DNA from 2 places in the Ensifer sp. EB106-05-01-XG146 genome. Region 1 is predicted to be linked to the other one. Evidence: predicted binding sites of a transcription regulator. Region 1 holds the regulator's gene; the other holds the start of a gene.

What was found. The regulator LexA, encoded in region 1, represses DNA repair genes until DNA is damaged. The targets are predictions, from matches to a motif close to TGTTCNNNNTGTGTTCNG.
Region 2: a site for LexA is predicted at 3,543-3,560, ahead of radA (DNA repair protein RadA). Genes of this name have one in related genera too.

The regions. Positions count from the first base shown of each region.
Region 1 covers NZ_JBYTDX010000001.1:1,497,416-1,502,710, forward strand. Annotated here, with positions in the region: gene AC3WVQ_RS07405 (cryptochrome/photolyase family protein) at 1-227, opposite strand, end outside; tRNA gene AC3WVQ_RS07410 (tRNA-Asn) at 326-400, opposite strand; gene AC3WVQ_RS07415 (hypothetical protein) at 560-853, shown strand; gene AC3WVQ_RS07420 (thermonuclease family protein) at 1,076-1,810, shown strand; tRNA gene AC3WVQ_RS07425 (tRNA-Cys) at 1,963-2,036, shown strand; gene AC3WVQ_RS07430 (hypothetical protein) at 2,234-2,575, shown strand; gene lexA (transcriptional repressor LexA) at 2,664-3,386, opposite strand; gene AC3WVQ_RS07440 (hypothetical protein) at 3,622-3,918, opposite strand; gene AC3WVQ_RS07445 (hypothetical protein) at 4,257-4,874, shown strand; gene AC3WVQ_RS07450 (hypothetical protein) at 5,001-5,295, shown strand, end outside.
Region 2 covers NZ_JBYTDX010000001.1:880,265-885,559, forward strand. Annotated here, with positions in the region: gene purF (amidophosphoribosyltransferase) at 1-1,152, opposite strand, end outside; gene AC3WVQ_RS04230 (CvpA family protein) at 1,298-1,921, opposite strand; gene radA (DNA repair protein RadA) at 2,046-3,449, opposite strand; gene alr (alanine racemase) at 3,599-4,738, opposite strand; gene AC3WVQ_RS04245 (AraC family transcriptional regulator) at 4,889-5,295, shown strand, end outside.

The DNA of each region.
Region 1 (5,295 bases):
AGGCGAGAAGCGTGCCGCGCGAGACTTGCGCCCAAGGCCTCGAGCGAATGGTGCAGCCACCACGCCTGCGCCGCCCCGAGCGGACCGTTGCCGCTGTCGGCGGGTTCGCGAATATAGAGGGGAATGACGGCTGCCTCGCCGGCGGCAGCCGAGAGGGCGCGATTGTCGGCCAGGCGGAGATCCTTGCGGAACCAGACGATGATGGGCGGCGCCGCGGCCTTTGTCATAAAGAACCATCGGGAGGTTGGGGATTGATCACTTGGAGAACATAGGTGCAAAATGAAAAAGAGCCATTCGCATCGCTGCAAATGGCTCTTTTAGAAAGTGGCTCCCCGGGCCGGATTCGAACCGGCGACCTGTCGATTAACAGTCGAATGCTCTACCGCTGAGCTACCAGGGATCATCCGCGCCGCTGTTGTGCTGTGCGCTTCAGAAGTGAGGCTGCTAATACGCATGCTTTTCTGATTTGCCAAGCGCTTTTTTCAAAAAAAATGACAAGTTCCGTTGCGAGGCTGTGGAGAAGTCCCCAATTGTGGGAAAACACGCCGGATAGGGAATGATGAATAAAAACAGGAAGCAGACGCATTTCGGCATTGATCCGCAAACACGACAAGTCGTGCTGGGAAAATGGCGTATCGCGTTGCCCGACTCGCCCCTGCTGCGGATCCTGCTGGGTTCGCTGCTGGTGTTTTGTGGTTTTCTCGGTTTCTTGCCCGTGCTGGGCTTCTGGATGATACCGTTGGGCCTGATCGTGCTTTCCCACGACATTCCCTCGGTTCGCCGCCGCCGTCGTCGTCTGGCCGTCTGGTGGGCGCGCTGGCGCGGGAAGGCCAACTCCTCGAACGGCTCCTGAGGCGGACGCCGATTTAACGATCTTGTTGTCGAGGGCAGGGCGGTCGGCAGTTTTCGGTTCCTCGCGGCCGTCCCGTAGCAATTCCGAATCTCTCAACAAGGGCCGTGGCCGCGCAGGCGAATGACCGGTTCCTCGCGGTCTTCCCCTCTGTTGGGGTGCCCTCGAAAACTTTTCGGCAACCCATCAAACGCATAATGCGGTCTCGAATCAGGATGGGGACCGATGGCCAAAGCCACTACGAAACGTCGACGCCGCAGTTCGGGCCGAAGCACCAGCAAACAGGGCGGCATGGCGCCGTGGTATCTGGCCGCAGCGCTCACCCTTGGCGGCGTCATGGCCCACGACCATCGCGCCGAGTTGCGGCACTGGCCGGTGGTTTCCGATGTCATGGCCTTTGCATCGCGATCGGAAACGAAGCCGAAGCCTCAGCGCGCGGTTCCTGAAGCGCAGGAGCGCGTTGCGCAGCAGGCGGATAGGCACAAACCAAATCCGAAGCCCAACCCGGCGACGAAGGTTGTCCTGGCCGCCCCGGTGCCGTCGGTGAATGTCGGCGTCACGCCGCCAACCCCTCTCGTGCGGCCGAATGAAGAGGTGAAGACGGCATCCATCCGTACCGATCAGTTCTATTTTTGCGGCATTCGCAACGACAACTGCGTGATCGATGGCGCGACCTTCGTCTTCCATGGCGAGACGATCCGCGTCGCCGATGTCGATGCACCGCGAATCCGCCAGGCAAGCTGCGACAAGGAGCGTTCGCGCGGCTTCTACGCCAAGCAGCGCCTGCGCGAATTGCTGAATGCAGGCGACTTCAGGCTGATCTCGGCGGGAGGGCGATCAGATGCCAAGGCCGGCGAGAAACTGCGCCTGGTCACCCGCGGTGACCAATCTCTTGGACGTGTACTCGTTTCCGAGGGGCTCGTGCGGCCGTGGGAAGGGCGCCCGACGCCCTGGTGCTGAGATCAGCTGGGAGACGATCGGCGGACATCGTCGATCGTTCTGTGGAAAGTATCCGTCCTGCAATTCGACGGCGCGTTTTTCAGAAAATGCCTCTTGCGGTTTTTCTGCAATCATTCTAAATCCGCGCCAACGCTTGGTTATCCGAGCTGTGAGGCCTCGTGGCGGAGTGGTGACGCAGAGGACTGCAAATCCTTGTACCCCGGTTCAATTCCGGGCGAGGCCTCCAAAAATCTCACCTCGTTAAATTTGGTTTGGCGTTCTGCCTTAGGGCAGCGCGGTAAAATTCGCGACACGTCCGCGCAAGCCACGTCTCCTATGCCTCCGTCGGATCTTATCGCTTCGGTGAATTCGGTAGAGGGGGAACGATGACTCCGCTGAGATCAACCGCATCGGTAGCGTCCGTCAACATTAAGAACGGAGGCAATGGCATCAATGAAAAAGAGACTGATCCTGACGGCGTTGGCGTGTTTTGCGGCGACCGCTATGGAGGCGCGCGCGGACGACCTGGTTTTCCAGCTGAAGAACAACACCGGCGCGGTACTGACGAATTTCTATACGTCGCCGGTCGGCGTCAATGAATGGGAAGACGATGTTTTCGGTCGGCAGGTCCTGAACCCCGGCGAGAGCATGGAGATCACCATTGCCGACGGGCGGGACGTCTGCAAATACGACATGCGATTCGAATTCGAGGAAGGCTCGGCCCTCGATACGACCGAGGACACGCAGGATCTCTGCGAACTCGGCGAATACACGATCCACGAATAAGCGATCTGGATTTCAGGTCGCCTTAAATGGAAAGAGCCTCGCCACTTTCAGTGGCGAGGCTCTTTTGATTCGGCGTTCTGCCTGGAATTCAATGGTAGCGGCGGATCAGCCCGACGAGCTTGCCCTGGATTTTCACGCGATCCGGTCCGAAAATGCGCGTCTCGTAGGCGGGGTTGGCCGCTTCGAGCGCAATCGACGCGCCCTTGCGACGGAAGCGCTTCAGCGTCGCTTCCTCGTCGTCCACGAGCGCCACGATGATGTCGCCGGGATTGGCCGAGTTGCCGTTGCGGATGATCACCGTGTCGCCATCGAAGATGCCGGCCTCGATCATCGAATCGCCCTTTACTTCGAGGGCGTAATGCTCGCCGCTGCCGATCATGTCGAGCGGAACGGTAATGTCATGGGTGTTGTTCTGGATCGCCGAGATCGGCACGCCGGCAGCGATGCGGCCCATCACCGGGACGGAAACAGACGTGCTTTCGGCGACCGGCGCCGGCTTCGGCGTGGCAGGAGCGGCGGCCGGCGGCTTTCCGAGGCTGCCCTCGATCACGCTCGGCGAGAAGCCTCTGCGCGGCTGTTGCTGGCCGGCGGCGTAGGCTTCCGGAAGCTTGATGACTTCGAGCGCGCGCGCCCGGTTCGGCAACCGGCGAATGAACCCGCGCTCTTCGAGCGCCGTGATCAAACGGTGAATGCCGGACTTCGACGCCAGGTCGAGCGCATCCTTCATTTCATCGAAAGACGGCGGTACGCCCGACTCCTTCATGCGTTCGTGGATGAACAGAAGCAATTCCTGTTGCTTGCGGGTCAGCATGGCACGTCGCTCCAGAGGCGTGAAACAAATCAAGAACAGACACTATCTGTTCCATATGTGTTCCGCAAGTGCCTAAAATTCCGTGAATTCAGGCAATTGGCTGCTTCTGTGGGGGCGATTGGTCACTTTTGCGGGAGCGGGGCGGTTTTCGGCGACGGTTGCGTCCCAAAACAGCGCCGGGCAGGCCGGTCGCGCGCGTGATTCGAACGAATCGCGGCTCTCTTCGCGGAGAGACTTAAGTCGCTTGCGAGGCCGAGCAGGCGTCTTCGAACTCCTTCACCGTTTCGGCGCTGTTGTCTTCCGGAAGCACTGCGTCGGCCGCATCGGTCGCAACGGGCGTATCGCCGTCATAAACGAAGGACTGGATGTAGAACGCGAGCGCGCCCTTCCAAACATTGCGTCCATCGATCTGATGGCACGGCACGGCCCGTTCGAAATCGGTCTGGAGTTCATCCACCGTCGCGGCACTGAGCTTGACGTCAGGCATATTGGGCGATGCGACTATCGAAGCGAGAAGCAGGGCGGCAAGCACGGTGATCGTCCACTTGATGAAGGGGTGGGACTACGGGTTGGTAAACGATGTGAACCGCGCTTTCGTTCCGAAGTCCAGCAAGCATGGCGATCACTCTGCCATGTTCAACAGCTCTTTGCCCGCAGGCTGTGGCTGATTTGCGCCAGCCGCTCCATCTCAACCTCGTCTCGGCCGTTCTTCATGGACCGGCGCGGAGAATGCATCGGAGCTGCCAGCTTTCGCATCGGGCCTGGGGCGCGCAAAAATCCCTGCGGGGAAGGGCCTTCACCGTCTCGACAGGCCTCTAAAAAAAGATAACTTTGCGTGGAAAGTGGGGTGGTTGCATGCATAGATTGTCGTTGGTGGTGCTCGGCCTGTTGCTCACGGCTGGAGCGGCGTCTGCCGAAGAAGGGCGTTCGAATATCTGGAAACGGATCAACGCCTGGACGGTGGGATCCGATCCTTCCCTGGGAGGCTCGTGTTACGCGGCGACGAGCTATGACGCCGGCGCTATCCTTCGTATCGGCTTTTATCCGCGGGGATCGACGAACCTGGCGTTTCTTTCGATCGGCAATGCCGAATGGAAATCCATCGAGCCGCAGCGGGAATACGATGTTGCCTTGCAGCTCGACCGTGGTCGTCAGTGGCCGGCCGTTGCGTTCGGTGTTGATCTGACCGGCGCCAAGGCCCTTGTCGTCAACTTTTCCAACACCGACTTCTTTACCGAGTTCGTTCGCAAGAACACCTTGGCGCTGGCCTTCGAGGGGCGCGTCGTCGCGAGCCTCAGCCTGCGTGATTCGATGAAGGCGGTAAGCGAGATGTTCAAGTGCCAGGAGGCGGTGAGCGCCTTGATCCCGAATGGCGATCAGGGAGCGGCGAACGATCCCTTTGCGGGCGCCGGTGGCAATGCGCCGAACAACGATCCCTTTGCCGGCGGCGGCCAGACCAAGTCATCGAAAGATCCTTTCGCCATGTGATGGGCAGTCCGCTTGCCGCGGAGAGGTGAATATTCCTAAAATATTGCCTGGGATCGGCTAGGCACCCTCGACAGCGATGCGGGGACCTATCAAAATGCGGGCAAACGGGGGTTTTGCATGCGTAGATTGCTGGTCGGATTGGTAAGCTGTCTGATCGCCGCGGGATCGGCCGCGGCTGAGGAGTCCGAAATCATCAAGTGGAAGGATGTCGACGGCTGGACCGTTGCTTCCGACACCTCGATGGAGGGCTCCTGCTTCATCTCGTCGGTATTCGACGGCGGGGTCACCTTGCGCCTTGGGTTCTATCCCAAGGGCTCCGAGTCGCCGCTCTATATGAGCTTCGCCAGCGACGACTGGAGGTCGCTCGAGGTCGGCAAAGAGTACGACCTGACCTTCCACTTCGACAAGACCGATCCCTGGA
Region 2 (5,295 bases), 620 kb from region 1:
CTGCACGATCTTTACCGACGTCGTGCCGCGCACGATCGAATCATCGACGAGGATGATGCGTTTGCCCTCGATCATCGCGCGATTGGCGGAATGCTTGAGCTTGACGCCGAAGGCGCGGATCTGCTGCGTCGGCTCGATGAAGGTGCGGCCGACATAGTGGTTGCGGATGATACCGTATTCGAAGGGGATGCCACTCTGCTGGGCATAGCCGAGGGCGGCCGGCGTGCCGCCGTCCGGCACGGGAACCACGACGTCGGCCTCGACCGGCGCTTCCTTGGCGAGGTTGATGCCCATGTTCTTGCGCGACACATAGATGCTGCGGCCGCCGACGACCGAGTCCGGCCGGGCGAAGTAGACATACTCGAACAGGCAAAGACGCTCGGGCTGCGAAACCTCCGGCTTGCGCGCGTCGATGGTGATCGAACCGTCGGGCTGGATCTCGCAGATGATGACTTCGCCGTTCTCGACGTCGCGGACATAGGTCGCGCCGATGATGTCGAGTGCGCAGGTCTCGGAGCAGAAGATCGGCTTGCCGTCGAGTTCGCCCATCACGAGCGGACGGATGCCGATCGGATCACGTGCGGCGATCAGCTTCGTGCGCGTCATCGCCAGCATCGAATAGCCGCCTTCCATCTGGCGGATGGCATCGATGAAGCGGTCGGAAGAGGACGCCTGCTTGGAACGGGCGATCAGGTGCAGCACGACTTCGGTGTCGGACGTCGACTGACAGATGGCGCCGTCGGCGATCAGCTGCCGGCGAAGCGTGAGGCCGTTGGTGAAATTGCCGTTATGGGCGACCGCAATGCCACCGACTTCGAGTTCGGCAAAGAGCGGCTGCACGTTGCGCAGCGCCACTTCGCCCGTCGTCGAGTAGCGGGTGTGGCCGATCGACATGAAGCCCGGCAGTTTCGCCAGCGTCGCCGGATCCGTGTAGTGGTCGCCGACGAGGCCCATGCGCTTCTCGGTGCAGAACTGCTTGCCGTCAAAGGTGACGATGCCGGCTGCTTCCTGGCCGCGATGCTGGAGCGCATGAAGGCCCAGCGCCGTCAGCGCCGCCGCGTCCGAGTGCCCCAGTATGCCGAAGACGCCGCACTCTTCGTGCAGCTCATCGCCTTCGAGTTCATCGTGGATTTCGATGGATCTATCGGTCATCACAGTCGCCTTTGCTCCGTACCGGTGCGCATATCGTGATCAGGCCCGCCGTCTTCAAGCAATCTTAGCTGAAAACGGCTGCAAGCGTTATTCCCCAAAAGGACAAAGCCCGCGGGGCGGGCTTTGTCGGCAAATCGTTCCTGTCTCAGCCGTTGGTGGCCGGGGCGTCGTCGGCGGGCGCCTGGTCCGGCGTCGTCGCAGGTGCCTGGCCGGGCGTCGTTGCCGGCGCTTCGCCTTCGCCTTCGCCGGTTGTGTCCTTGCCGCGCAGGCGATCGAGAATGGTGGCGTCGGCTTCTTCGGGCAAAAGCGCGATCAGCTTGTTGCCGAGATTGTCGAGCAGCGGCTTCGACTTGGCCTGGGTGACCCAAGTCGGCTGCTGCTGCGGAGCGACGAGCCAGTTGAAGAACAGCATGGCGACGACGACCAAAAGGATGCCGCGGGCAGCGCCGAACAGGAAGCCGAGCGTGCGGTCGAGCGCGCCGATGCGGCTGTCGATGATGAAATCGGCGATCCGCATGGTGATGAAGGAGATGATGATCAGCGCGATCAGGAAGATCACCGCCGCCGATCCGATCATCGCGACCGTGTCGCTGTTGGTATACTGCTTCGCGTAGGGCAGGAGATGCGGGTAGAGGAAGTAGGCGGCAGCCGCCGCACCCACCCAGCTCGCGACCGAAAGCACCTCGCGCGAGAAGCCTCGAACCATGGCCAGGATTGCGGAAAACAGGGCGACGCCGAGAACGATACCGTCGAGAATTGTAATGGGCATTTTGTCCTTACTCCGGACCCGGTTCGTCCGGGTCTCCTCAAGCCTATCCGCCATCGGCCCTGAGTTCAGGGCATTTGCAGCCTGTTTGCGGCCCTTAAAGGGCGGCCTGCGGCATCCGCATCTTTCAGTCTTCGTCCTCCACCGGTCTCAGCGCGTTTCGCGACCCCGCGATGCGCGCCACCAGATCGGGCAGGCTTTCCATCTCGCTCCAGCGGCCATTGCCGTTTTTCGGCAGTTCGGTCGAAGCGGACGGCAGGACCGCCTGGGAGAACCCGAGCTTCTCGGCTTCCTTAAGGCGTTGTGCGGTATGCGCAACCGGCCGGATGGCACCCGACAAGCTGACTTCGCCGAAATAGACGCAATCCGCCGGAAGGGCAAGCCCGGCAAGCGATGAAACCAGTGCGGAAGCCACAGCTAGATCGGCCGCCGGCTCGGAAATGCGGTAGCCACCGGCGATGTTGAGATAGACGTCGTGCTGGCCGAGCCGCACGCCGCAATGGGCTTCCAGCACGGCAAGGATCATCGAGAGCCGTGCGGAATCCCAGCCGACGATGGCGCGTCTCGGCGTGCCGAGCGAAGTCGGGGCGACCAGCGCCTGCACTTCGACGAGAACCGGGCGGGTGCCTTCCATGCCGGCAAAGACGGCGGCGCCCGGCGATTTCTCGTTGCGTTCGCCGAGAAACAGTTCCGACGGGTTGGCGACCTCGCGCAGGCCCTTGTCCGACATTTCGAACACGCCGATCTCGTCCGTCGGGCCGAAGCGGTTCTTGACGGTGCGCAGGATACGATAGTGATGGCCGCGGTCGCCTTCGAAATAGAGCACGGCGTCGACCATATGCTCGACGACGCGCGGACCGGCGATCTGGCCCTCCTTGGTCACATGGCCGACGAGCACGACGGCGGTTCCCGTCTGCTTGGCAAAGCGGATCATCGCCTGCACGCCGGTGCGAACCTGGGTCACCGTGCCCGGCGCGGAATCGACGATGTCGCTCCAGAGCGTCTGGATCGAATCGATGATCACGAGATCCGGGCGCTTGCCTTCCGACAGCGTCGCCAGAATGTCCTCGACGTTGGTCTCAGCAGCGAGCAGCACATCGCTGTCGGCAGCCCCCAGCCGCTGGGCGCGAAGACGCACCTGCGCCACAGCCTCTTCGCCCGAGACATAGATGACGCGATGCTTGCGGCGCGAGAGCGCTGCCGCTGCCTGCATCAGCACCGTCGACTTGCCGATACCGGGATCGCCGCCGACGAGCAGCGCCGATCCGCGCACGAAGCCGCCTCCGGTCACCCGGTCGAGTTCCGAGATGCCTGTCTGGATGCGTGGCGCGTCTTCGATCTCGCCCGAGAGCGTGGTGAGCGCCACCGGGCGTCCCTTCTTCGGCGCGCGCGACGGACCGCCGCCGATGCCCGCCGTCGGGTCGTCCTCGATGATCGTGTTCCACTCGCCGCAGCCTTCGCATTTTCCCACCCAGCGAGTGTGGATCGTGCCGCAGTTCTGGCAGATGAATTGGGTACGCGCTTTCGCCATCGGCATCGACTTTCGGAATGTGAGACCGCCTACGTCGCGAGGGGACGTCGGCGGCAAAGAATCACCTGTATCGTCACATAATGCCGCAAAGTGCGGAACAAAAGGTGAATTTCTGCAAGAATGACCGAAAAATGAGCTGAAGGAGCGCGTCAGACGCTGTCGATATAGTGCCTGATATAGCGGCGGCCGAGGCTGGTCAGCATCTCGTAGCCGATCGTCCCTCCGGCGCGCGCGACATCGTCGATGGCGATGTGCCGGCCGAAGAGCTCGATGTAATCACCCGGTCGTACCGCGCTTTCAGGAAGGTCCGTGACGTCGAAGAGACTGAGGTCCATGGTGACGCGCCCGACATGCGGGACCTTCTGGCCGTGCAGGAAACCGAAGGCCCCTGATGGCGTTGCCTGCCTGAGCGTGACGCCGCCGCCGGACACGGAACGGTGATAGCCATCGGCATATCCCACAGCCACCGTGGCGATGCGACTGTCGCGGTCGAAGCGGGCAGAGGCGCCATAGCTCGCGGTGCCGCCGGCGGCCACGTCGCGCACCTGGATGATCCGTGCTTCGGCGGTCACCACCGGCTTCATCGGGTTGGGGATGTCGTTCACCGCCTCGCCGCCATAGACGGCGATGCCCGGCCGGGTCAGGTCGAAATGATAGTCGGGCCCGAGGAAGACGCCGCCGGAGTTGGCAAGGCTCGCATCGACCCCTTCATAGGCAGTCGACACCTCATGGAAGCGACGGAGTTGAAGGCCATTCAGCCGATGGTCCGGATCGTCGGCGCTGACGAGATGGCTCATGATCAGCACCGGCGAAAAGCTTGCCGGCCGCGCCGGGTCTGTCGCAAGCGCAACGGCCTGCTCGACCGTAAGGCCGAGCCGGTTCATGCCGGTATCCACATGCAGCACGCAAGGGTGGTCGCCACGCTCGGAAAGGGCGGCCATGAACACCGCCAGCTGCTCGTCCGAGTTGATGACCGGCACCAGATCGTTGTCGAAGAACAGCGCCTCGTTGCCCGGCCACATCCCGGCGAGAATGTAGATCCGGCCGTCCGGTGCAAGCGGACGGAGTGCTGCGCCTTCCTCGGCATTGGCGACAAAGAAATCGCGGGCGCCGGCCGCATAGAGGGCAGGGGCCGCCTGCGCGATGCCGATGCCATAGGCATCCGCCTTGAGGACGGCTGCGGCACGCGCCTTGCCGGAGCGCTTGTTCATGGCCCGCCAGTTGTCGACAAGCGCGCCAAGATCGATCGTGAGCCGGTTGGAAGCGGAAAGGAAGTCTGGAGGAAGCATGCCGGGCACTCTGCGTGGATGATCCAGGATCAATACAGCCAAGCGCAGAGCGTCGCAAATATTCCCCTGTCGTAGCGCCCTCGCGGATGGACCAGGCAAACGAGCACTTTTGTGCAAGACGCAGCCGCGCAGGCGCACTATGGTTTTGCCATGCAGACAATTTCGCAGGAAGAAGCCATCGATGTCATGCCGATAGAGGGCGCCGAGCGCACGCGCTTCTGGCGGGATTCCCGCTTCATGGGCATGGAATGTCTGACGGCGACCTTCATCACCCATGAATTTGCGCCGCACGCGCACGAAACCTTCAGCATCGGCGCCATCGAGGCCGGCTCGCAGATCAGCAAGATCAAGGGCGAGCGTTCGGAGGCCGGCCCCGGATACTTTTATCTGATCAATCCCGACGAAATTCACGACGGTCATCCGGGCGGCAGCGGCTATCGCTATCGCATGGTCTATCCGAGCGCCGAACTGCTGGTGAGCATCATCGAGGATGTCACCGGACGCGCTTTCAAGGGCACGCCATCCTTCTCCAAGCGTGTTTTGCAGGCGCCGGACCT